Linked DNA regions of Metallumcola ferriviriculae. The protein of the gene in region 1 interacts with the protein of each later gene in a pairwise test. Links are inferred from orthologs where the notes say so. Each region holds a gene or a part of one and is shown on either strand. Other genes may lie near its edges.

Region 1 (5,735 bases):
CATTTTTCCACCTGCTTAGGGATCAAATCTACCCTTACCCCTAGCGCCTCCAGCACGTCCGCACTACCACACTTACTCGATACGGATCGGTTACCGTGTTTGGCCACTGTTACACCCGCACCTGCTACTACAAAAGCAGCGGCTGTAGAAATATTAAATGTGCCCAATCGATCCCCACCGGTACCGCAAGTGTCAAGAACTACCGGCGATTTGGCGGAGATAGCAATAGCGGCGTCACGCATTGCCAGAGCGCACCCGGTAATTTCAGCGGCAGTTTCCCCTTTCATTCTTAACGCAGTAATAAAAGCAGCCACCTGAACAGGGGTAACCCTATTTGTCATAATCAAACTCATAGCCTCTTGGGCCTCTTCTTTATCCAGATGCTGCCCATCCACTAATTTGTTTATCGTCCTTTGCATACTGGTCTCTCCTCTCCTCCGCTTAGCTAAAAAACTCCGTTCCCATTACTGGGACTAATCTCATTGCACCACTGCCAAGAAGTTTTTAATCAGCATTTTACCAACTGCGGTTGAAAATGATTCTGGGTGAAATTGCAGGCCCCACAGGGGGTAATGCAGATGCCTTATCGCCATCACCTCACCCAGTTCAGCCCTGGCAACAATGCTTAATTCTGGCGATAGTCCTTCTTCCAACACTACCAATGAATGATATCTGGTTGCAGAAAAGGGATTGGGCAGCCCCTTAAAAATCCCCTCCCCTGAATGGACTACTGAGGAGACTTTGCCATGTACCGGCCCTCTACCGCGCTCCACCCTTCCCCCTATAGCTGCGGCAATGCACTGATGCCCTAAACATACCCCCATGATAGGCATGGTTTTGTAAAATTCCTTAATGATATTGATGGATATACCCGCATCTTCAGGTCGCCCCGGTCCGGGTGAAACCACCGTACATTGAGGCTGAATCCTTCTTATTTCTGTAATAGTCACCCGGTCATTACGCCTTACCTCTACCGCAGCGCCCAATTCTCCAAACATCTGCACAAGGTTATAAGTAAAGGAATCATAATTATCGATTATCAGGACCCTCACCTTGCTTTCACACCCCTGGCCATGCTTATTGCCTCGAACATTCCCCGGGCCTTATTTAAGGTCTCCTGAAATTCCGAATCCGGACGGGAGTCCGCCACAATCCCCGCCCCCGACTGCACCAATGCCTTACCTCCGGATAAGGTGACCGAACGAATATTGATGCAGGTGTCCATCTGTCCGGTGAAGGAAATATACCCCACCAAACCCGCATAAGGCCCTCGACATCCTTTTTCAAGTCGGTTGATAATTTCCACTGCTTTAATTTTTGGCGCACCGGACACAGTACCCGCCGGAAATGCAGCTGCCAACACATCCAACGGCTTTACCCCAGGCATAACTTTCCCCTTTACCCTTGATACCAGATGCATTACATGAGAAAAATACTCTACTTTAGCGAATTCTTTCACCACAACCGAACCAAAAGTGCACACTCGCCCCAGGTCATTGCGACCTAAATCGACCAGCATCAAATGTTCTGCCTGTTCTTTTTCGTCTTCAACCAATTGTTTGCTCAATGACCTATCTTCATCCCCATCCTTTCCCCGCCGCCTGGTACCCGCAATAGGTCTAACACTTCCCTCTCCCCCCTCCAAGCGTACCAGCATTTCCGGGGAAGCCCCTGTAAGAGCCGTCCCGCCACAATTCAAGTAAAACATGTAGGGCGAAGGGTTAACTACGCGCAGACAACGAAAAAGCACCAATGGGTCAAAGTCTGCCGCTAGGGTGAATTTCTGAGACAAAACCACTTGGAACACATCCCCGTTGTTGATATATTCCTTTGCCTGGGCCACTACCCGGTAGAATTCCTCTCTGGTAAAATTACTTTTATATTCAATGGGTTCGGCATGTTTCTGTGTTTCCACCGCGGGCAGGTTAACGCTCTTTTTTAATCTGAGTAAAACTTTCTTAATCAGCTCCCGGGCACGCCTGTATGTTTGCTGGGGAACTGCACCGGGCAGCGTATTGATCACTATTTTTACGGTACCTTTTAAGTGGTCAAAAACCAAAACAGACCTAGTAAAAACCATATGCACATCAGCAAATTCCGTTTGCCCCGAAAGGCCTGCCAGTGCCTCTTCAAAATGACCCACCGCATTGAAGCCGAAATAACCAACCGCGCCGCCAAAAAAACGCGGTAAGTCGGGAGAAGGTTCGGCAGTATAGCTATTAAGCAACTGCTGCAATTCTTGTCTCGGTTCCGCATTTTCCTTTTTCTTCCAGCTGAAATCACGGTTAGGAAAACTGTCCCTTGCTTCCGCCGTACCTATAGACACATTTCCGCCCGAAGCGCTAAATATCAGATACGGGTCATTGCTGATAAATGAATAACGGGCAATCTGTTCATTTCCTTCCACACTTTCCAAAATAAATGAATGGTCCGACTGCCCCAGCTTCATCAGAACGGTTACCGGGGTTAGTTCATCCTGGCTAATTTCCGTATAAACAGGAACAACTTGCTGCCTGCCAGCCTGCCGCACATATTCCTCTATATCAGGAAAACATTTGGGCGCGCAGTCAAATTCCAACGGGTACGTGCTTCCTGCACATGGGTAAAAATTTGAAACACCTTCTAAATCTTTCAAAAAATCCTCTCCCTTCGCCTTTCATTCACCTTTTGGAATAATTAGAAAAAGCCGGCAAGTCAATTAAGACCTACCGGCTTTAACAGCCAAAAGAATTTTTAACAAAAGCCAGAGTGCCCCAGCTGCCATTACCAAGTGGCTCCTGGGGAAAATCGATATAGTCCATTTACCTTTCACTCAACTCTGCTTTGCTAAACATTCTCAACTAGGCTCAACTCAAACTCCACTAAACTCTCTAAGCTCAACTTCAAATTTTTTGTAATTATACCCTGCCTCATACTTTATTGTCAATACAAAAATATTTATCTAACCAATAACCTATTATCTGGGGAAAAACAGCGGCGGCGTACCAGTAAAGTAACTAGGATGCTGCCCATGGCAGTAGCGCCAACCACCATCATCATTATCACAATCTGGTATTTTATCGCAAACAGCGGGTCCGCACCCGCTAGTATCTGACCGGTCATCATTCCGGGCAAAAAGACCAAACCCATACCCATTAACGAATTAATGGCCGGTATCATCCCCGCAGAAATTGCCTCACGGGTAATATCCGCTGACGCCTCCTTATAATCAGCCCCTACAGTAAGATACATCTCCACCAAATCTCTTTTATCCCGTAATTGAGAAAAAAGCCGCTCTAAAGAAATAGAAATTGCATTCATCGAATTGCCTACAACCATCCCGCCCAATGGTATAAAGTACTGTGGCTGATACCACGGTTCGACATTAATTACTATCGCAGTAATAAAATAAGTCACTATTATGTAACTTAAAAACATAGAAATGAGGGTAGGGTAATAGTACGCAATTTTACCTCCTTTGACACGTCCTTTAATGATATTTGCCGCAAAAAATATCATCACGCCAAACACCAGCAGTACTAACCAGGGAGAATTCAACTGAAAAACATAGGTCAAGACATAACCCATCAGCACCAGCTGGGATATCATCCGAATTGAGCCCCAAAGTATATCCCGATGCAAACCCAAATTTAGCAAAAATGAGCTTAACGCTGCAGCAAAAATAAACACTAACGCAAACATCATTTGATAAATACTTAAATCAATCGCTGTCATATTTTCTTTCCTCCACTTTCTTCCCTTCAACGTAAATATGCCTCGCCGGCACAGACCGAGGAACAAAATCATTATGGCTGACCATAATGATACCTATGCCACGCTCCATGTTCAACTTTTCTACCAGCTGTTCCACCAGTTCCCGAGCTTGAGGGTCAAGAGAAGCCGTAGGTTCATCCAATAACAGCATCTCCGGCTCCAGCATTAAAGAACGAATTAATGTTAACCTCTGCCTCTGCCCCACAGAAAGCTTATCTGCCCTACTATCCAAGCTGACACCATCCAGCAGGAAATAGTCCAACCACTCCCGCAATCGATCATCGTCGGGCCGCGGCGCGCTGCGCAGCTGATTGAACTTGAAAGGCAGCATTAAATTTTCCTTTACCGTGCCGGGCAAGACAACAGGCATCTGCTGCACGTAACTCAGCTTAGTGCGCAGCAAACCGGTATCCCACCGACTGTACGGTACACCTTGGTAAAGGATTTCGCCTGCTACAGGGATATCTAATTTACAAAGCAGCCGCAGCAATGTAGATTTTCCTGCACCGGACGGGCCTTTGATTAAATAAAAACCCCGGCTAAAAGAAAGGTCGACCTGTTCCAATACCGGGGGCGCATTATCGTAACTAAAAGTAACGCCTTTAAGACAAACATTAGCTGCTAAATCAATCACCATGATGCCACATCCTTAATATGAAAAATATACCTTTTCATTATAGAACACTCACTCCGCAATGCTCAAGCTTTTTAAATCAGCCACCCACTTTTTATCTAAAAATATCCAAATTAGTGCAAATCCAAGCTCTGATATGTTATGATGAATTATCAAAACATTATAAAGGAGTTAAGTTATAAATGCCCGTACCATACATAATTTTAATTCTAATAACAGGAATAGCCGCAGGATTTATAAACACTTTAGCCGGCGGCGGTTCACTTCTTACTATGCCGATGTTGATCTTTTTAGGGCTTCCTTCCGCGATGGCCAACGGTACCAATCGCATTGCCCTAATGGTGCAAAATATCGTTGCCATTACCAATTTCCGCCGTAAGGGTTTCTTTGATTGGAGATTGAGTCTGATGCTGGGCATTCCGGCAGTACTGGGGTCCGTCTTAGGTGCAAATTTAGCTATCTCTCTACCGGACAATGTCTTTAACAAAATTCTTGCCGTGGTTATGCTGCTGGTGCTGGTGCTTATCCTGTGGCAGCCGCAAAAACGACTAGAGGCATCTGAAGAGAACCTGTCAAAGAAAAGTAAGATAATCGCAGTGATAACTTTTTTCTTTGTCGGCATCTACGGGGGCTTTATTCAAGCGGGGGTAGGCTTTATCATAATCGCCAGCCTAACATTAATCACCGGCATGTCCTTAGTACGTGTCAACAGCATTAAGGTCTTTGTAGTGGCAATTTACATGGTTTCGTCATTGGCTATATTCATCATCAGCGGCCAGGTCAACTGGGTACTGGGCTTGACGCTGGCAGTGGGTCACGGGTTGGGCGGCTGGCTGGGTAGTAATTTTGCCGTCGCCAAGGGCGATAAATGGATACGAGTGTTTCTGGTCATTGCAGTGGTAATGATGGCCGCTAAACTGCTGGGAGTATTCGAACTGTTTGCCTGAGCGGCCAGAAGGTAATTTCTTGGATATCCTTTGCCAAACATTGGCTCAAATTTTTTCGTCGGACCTCAGACCAGTACAAATTCGACCACACTCCAAGGTACTTTAAAAAACCCCCGAAATGTTTCGGGGGTTTTTCGTTTAGCGATTATTCAATTGGATTTTCTCGAAACTTTTCCTCATCAGGATGCCAAAACAGCTCTCGGTCATAAACAAAGCGGGACTGAGGTATAACCCCTTGGCTTGGTTTCGTTTCTCGACGGTAAATAATTAGTCTGTCCCCTCCCGCCTGTATCGCTTGATTTTCCCAAAAACCTTCCTCTGTAGGCCAGATTTTTTCCCAACCAGCCGCAGCGGCCTTGAACAGCCCTCCATTCCATTCGCTCCAACCTTGAAAGGTGACA
Region 2 (4,422 bases), 2.9 Mb from region 1 along the record:
CCGGATAGGAAACCACTACCTTGCCCCGTTCATCAGCCTTTAACACTTGCTGGGGGCAAAGGGCTATGCAGATGCCGCATGCCTTACACCAATTTTTTTTCACCTTTATTTCAGTTGGTTCTAATGGGGATATTGTTCTTGCCATAAGATACCACCTCTAATTCTAGTAATTTTACTGTTTCTATAAATTCTTAGACCAACCTTTAAGCAGCTCTTCAGATACTCATCACCCTTGCATTTGGATACTTTAGCTTTCACTACTATCTCTAAGCAATATCTATGCCAAAGGTAACATATTCTAAAAATTTATACAATAAGCACTCTCCCTCACCTAAGGAGCAGCGGGCCCAAAGGCCGCAGCGTCAGCATTCCCGCGCGACTTATCGAAGAAATAAACTAACTAGTAGCCTACTGTGAATAACAGGGTTTTATGGCATCAATACACAATTAGCACTTTTTAAAAAAATTGTATCCCTGTATGTAAGCTCGCAAAATGAGACGAATTACTGAAAACCCTTGATTTTAATGATTTCTCATTTTGATACGAATATCATTTTGAGAGCCAATTACGTAGCTGAATTTTTTCCATGCCTTTTTCTTCCGCATAAATATACAAATTTTTCCTATAATTATAAAAAAATAAAACCCCATCCCGAAAAAGGATAGGGTTTAGAAGTAAATCTTATCTTACATCATTGGTGGCATTCCGCCGCCGGGCATTCCGCCCATAGCATTATCGTTTTCATCCGGAATGTCCGCAATTAAAGTTTCAGTCGTCAGCAGCATGGATGCGATACTTGCTGCGTGCTGCAGTGCAGAACGGGTAACCTTGGCAGGGTCAACAATTCCGGCAACAATCATATCTTCATATTGGCCGGTCATAGCGTTAAAACCAACACCCCTGTCGCCAGCCTTGACTTTTTCTACAATCACAGATCCTTCGGCACCAGCGTTAGCTGCAATTTGACGTATCGGCTCTTCCAAAGCTTTCTTAATAATGTTTACGCCGGTCATCTCGTCACCTTCAAGTACAATGCCATCCAAGGAAGGTAAGATATCAATAAAAGCTGTGCCACCGCCGGACACGATACCTTCTTCTACTGCGGCACGAGTAGCGGCTAAAGCGTCCTCAATACGCAGCTTCTTCTCTTTCATTTCAGTCTCTGTGGCGGCACCAACACCGATAACAGCTACCCCGCCCGCCAATTTCGCAAGACGCTCCTGCAGTTTCTCCTTGTCGAACTCCGAAGTAGACTCTTCATGCTGACGGCGAATTTGAGCAATACGCTTTTCAATTTCATCGCCAGAACCGCGGCCTTCCACGATGGTAGTATCTTCTTTACTGATAGTTATCTGACGAGCACGGCCCAGCATCTCTAAAGTAGTGTTTTCTAGCTTCAAGCCAAGTTCTTCGGAAATCACTTCACCACCGGTTAACACGGCGATATCCTGCAGCATTGCTTTTCTGCGATCACCGAAACCGGGAGCCTTCACGGCCACGGCAGTAAAGGTGCCTCTCAGCTTGTTAACTACCAAAGTAGGCAATGCTTCGCCGTCTACGTCTTCAGCAATAATAACCAATGCCTTACCGGATTGAACAACTTTCTCCAGTACCGGCAAGATATCGTTAACAGCAGAAATCTTCTTATCGGTAATCAAAACATACGGTTCTTCAAGCACAGCTTCCATTTTTTCAGTATCAGTTGCCATATAAGGAGATATGTAACCCCGGTCAAACTGCATACCTTCAACCACATCTAATGAAGTACCAATACTCTGGGATTCTTCAACAGTAATAACTCCGTCTTTTCCTACTTTTTCCATCGCTTCAGCAATCAAATGACCGATTTCAGCATCATTTGCGGAAATGGATGCTACTTGACCGATAGCTTCCTTGCTTTCAATAGGTTTGCTGACGGATTTCAATTCCTCGACTGCTTTTTCTACAGCTTTCTGGATACCTTTTTTCAAGACCATCGGGTTTGCACCGGCAGCCACATTCTTCAGACCTTCTCTGATAATAGCCTGCGCCAATAAAGTAGCAGTAGTAGTACCGTCACCGGCAACATCATTAGTTTTAGTAGCAACTTCTTTGACAAGCTGCGCTCCCATATTCTCTAAGGGATCCTCTAGTTCAATCTCCCGAGCAATAGTGACACCATCATTAGTGATAGTGGGAGAACCGAATTTCTTTTCTAAAACAACATTTCTACCCTTGGGACCAAGAGTAACCTTTACTGCTTCTGCAAGTGCATTTACGCCCCGCTCTAAGGCGTGACGAGCTTCCTCACGGAAAACAATCTGTTTAGCCAAATTAATTCCCTCCTTAAATTAAACCTTCTCTTTTTTATTGAACTTTTGCTAATATGTGTTCTCCAGCCAAAATTAAGTATTCCTTGCCATCCAGCTTTACCTCAGTGCCCGTATACTTGGAGTAGATTACCTTGTCGCCTTCTTTAACCTCCAAGGCTACCTTTTCACCATTTTCCAGCACACGACCGCTGCCTACTGCAACAACTTCGCCTTCCTGAGGCTTTTCCTTGGCAGTATCCGGCAAAACGATACCACTGACCGTTTTCTCCTCAGATTCTAACACCTTAATCACTACTTTGTCACCTAATGGCTTGATGTTCATTACAACAAACCCTCCTTCTATTATATGATATTTATTATTAGCACTCACCGCTAGTGAGTGCTAACATCCAACAATACTAATAATAATCAAGCTTTGGCTTCTATGCAAGTATTGTCTATGGCCATTTCACGAAACTATTGCCCGTTTACAGTCTATTTCCTCTTATTTCCTTGTTAAATCTATGCAAATCTTTATTTATCTTACATTAGCTGGGATTTTGACTAAAAAAACACTGAACGGCATTATTTATTGTTACCACCTCATGAAAAAATATTACCAATTAAGGTAAGTTTTATACAATCATCTCAAAAATTTCATCCCAAGTCCCATTTAGTGGCGCGTTGAGCAGTTCATTTGTTATATATTACTACCACATTCTCCAGTGTCACCTCGCAGAATCTCTATTCCATGTTTTAACGGCGGTAGAATCACATCCAAACATTCCTTTACCGCTTTGGGACTCCCCGGCAGATTAATAATCAATGTCTCGGCGCGGATGCCCGCAACCGCTCTAGAAAGCATAGCCCTGTCGGTAACCGCCAAACTACGCATACGCATCGCTTCCGGGATCCCCGGTACTAACCTTTCAACTATACTCATGGTTGCTTCGGGGGTTATGTCCCGAGGGCTCATACCGGTGCCCCCGGTGGTAAAAACCAAATCAAGCTTAAGTACATCAGCGCAATACTTCATTGACCTTACCAATTCAGTCTGCTCATCAGGGACAATAACGTAATGAATTACTTCCCCGCCTATCTGTCTGGCCATATCTTTAATTACCGGCGCGCTCTTATCTTCTCTTTCCCCCCGGGAACCCTTGTCACTTGCGGTAATGATGCCAACCTTAATCATCCTTCACCACCACCAATCCATCGCCTACCCTGACTTTCCCATCTTCAAGCACTTTGACAAATATCCCCTCTTTAGGCATAACACAGTCACCCGCCTGATAATAAATAGCGCAGCGGTCATGGCAGACCTTGCCTATTTGGGTCACCTCACAGAGCACTTCATCTCCTAATCTCACCTTGGTCCCCACCGGCAATTTTGCTACTTTTATGCCTTCGGTAGTGATGTTTTCCGCAAAATCCCCAGGGCCTACATCCAATCCCTTGTCCTGCATCTTTTTAATACTTTCCACAGCCAAAAGGCTTACCTGCCTATGCCAATCGCCGGCGTGGGCATCCCCCACTATGCCGTGATTAACCTGAAAAGCCGCTTCCCCTACATTTTTCTTACGTTCACCTTTCTTTTCACTGGTACACACCGCTATTATTTTCCCCACTCTTCTTCACCCTCTCGCTTAAAATGCCCGCTTTTACCGCCGCTTTTTTCCACTAACCGGACCGCCTCAATTATCATGGCTTTATCAACAGCCTTACACATATCATAAATAGTTAGTCCAGCAACCGACACCGCCGTTAGTGCTTCCATCTCCACCCCGGTTTTACCGGTGGTCCCCACCCGGGCCTCTATCTCCACCTTGGTTTCTTGTGAATTAATTTTGAAATCAACTTCGATAGAAGTGAGCATTAATGGATGACACATAGGTATAAGCTCCCCGGTTTTCTTGGCAGCCATAATCCCTGCCACCCGAGCTACCCCTAATACATCTCCTTTGGCTACTTGTCCCCGGGCAATGCGTTCTAAAGTTGCCTTCTTCATCATTACACTACCCCGCGCTACCGCAACCCGCCTGGTATCCCCCTTTTCAGAGACATCCACCATCCTTGCCCGTCCTTGCTCGTCAAAATGAGTAAGCTCCATCCTTTACCCCCCTATGGTAT

The links. The genes of interacting proteins can lie anywhere in the genome.
Region 2: the proteins of MFMK1_RS02860 (region 1) and groL interact in binary tests that used the Escherichia coli proteins (3 or more experiments, as listed by UniProt). The link is inferred for Metallumcola ferriviriculae from one-to-one orthologs.

What each region holds. Positions count from the first base shown.
Region 1 is NZ_CP121694.1:548,371-554,105, reverse strand. The notes cover bases 2,546-5,392. They hold MFMK1_RS02860 (ABC transporter ATP-binding protein), read right to left. Parts: upstream 4,391-5,392; coding sequence 3,701-4,390; downstream 2,546-3,700. Other genes in these bases: MFMK1_RS02855 (sulfite exporter TauE/SafE family protein), read left to right, coding at 4,570-5,334; MFMK1_RS02865 (ABC transporter permease), read right to left, coding at 2,938-3,714; MFMK1_RS02870 (anthranilate synthase component I family protein), read right to left, coding at 2,546-2,635. In the rest of the region: trpD (anthranilate phosphoribosyltransferase), read right to left, coding at 1-419; MFMK1_RS02875 (anthranilate synthase component II), read right to left, coding at 480-1,052; more of MFMK1_RS02870, read right to left, coding at 1,049-2,545; MFMK1_RS02850 (hypothetical protein), read right to left, coding at 5,480-5,735. UniProt on the Escherichia coli protein: Part of the ABC transporter complex FetAB, which is probably involved in iron export and enhances resistance to H(2)O(2)-mediated oxidative stress. Probably responsible for energy coupling to the transport system.
Region 2 is NZ_CP121694.1:3,465,678-3,470,099, forward strand. What follows is about bases 1-2,978. They hold groL (chaperonin GroEL), read right to left. Parts: upstream 2,314-2,978; coding sequence 688-2,313; downstream 1-687. Other genes in these bases: MFMK1_RS17120 (4Fe-4S binding protein), read right to left, coding at 1-145; groES (co-chaperone GroES), read right to left, coding at 2,348-2,635. Outside these bases: MFMK1_RS17135 (MogA/MoaB family molybdenum cofactor biosynthesis protein), read right to left, coding at 2,993-3,487; MFMK1_RS17140 (MOSC domain-containing protein), read right to left, coding at 3,480-3,920; cyclic pyranopterin monophosphate synthase MoaC, read right to left, coding at 3,908-4,402; GTP 3',8-cyclase MoaA, read right to left, coding at 4,406-4,422.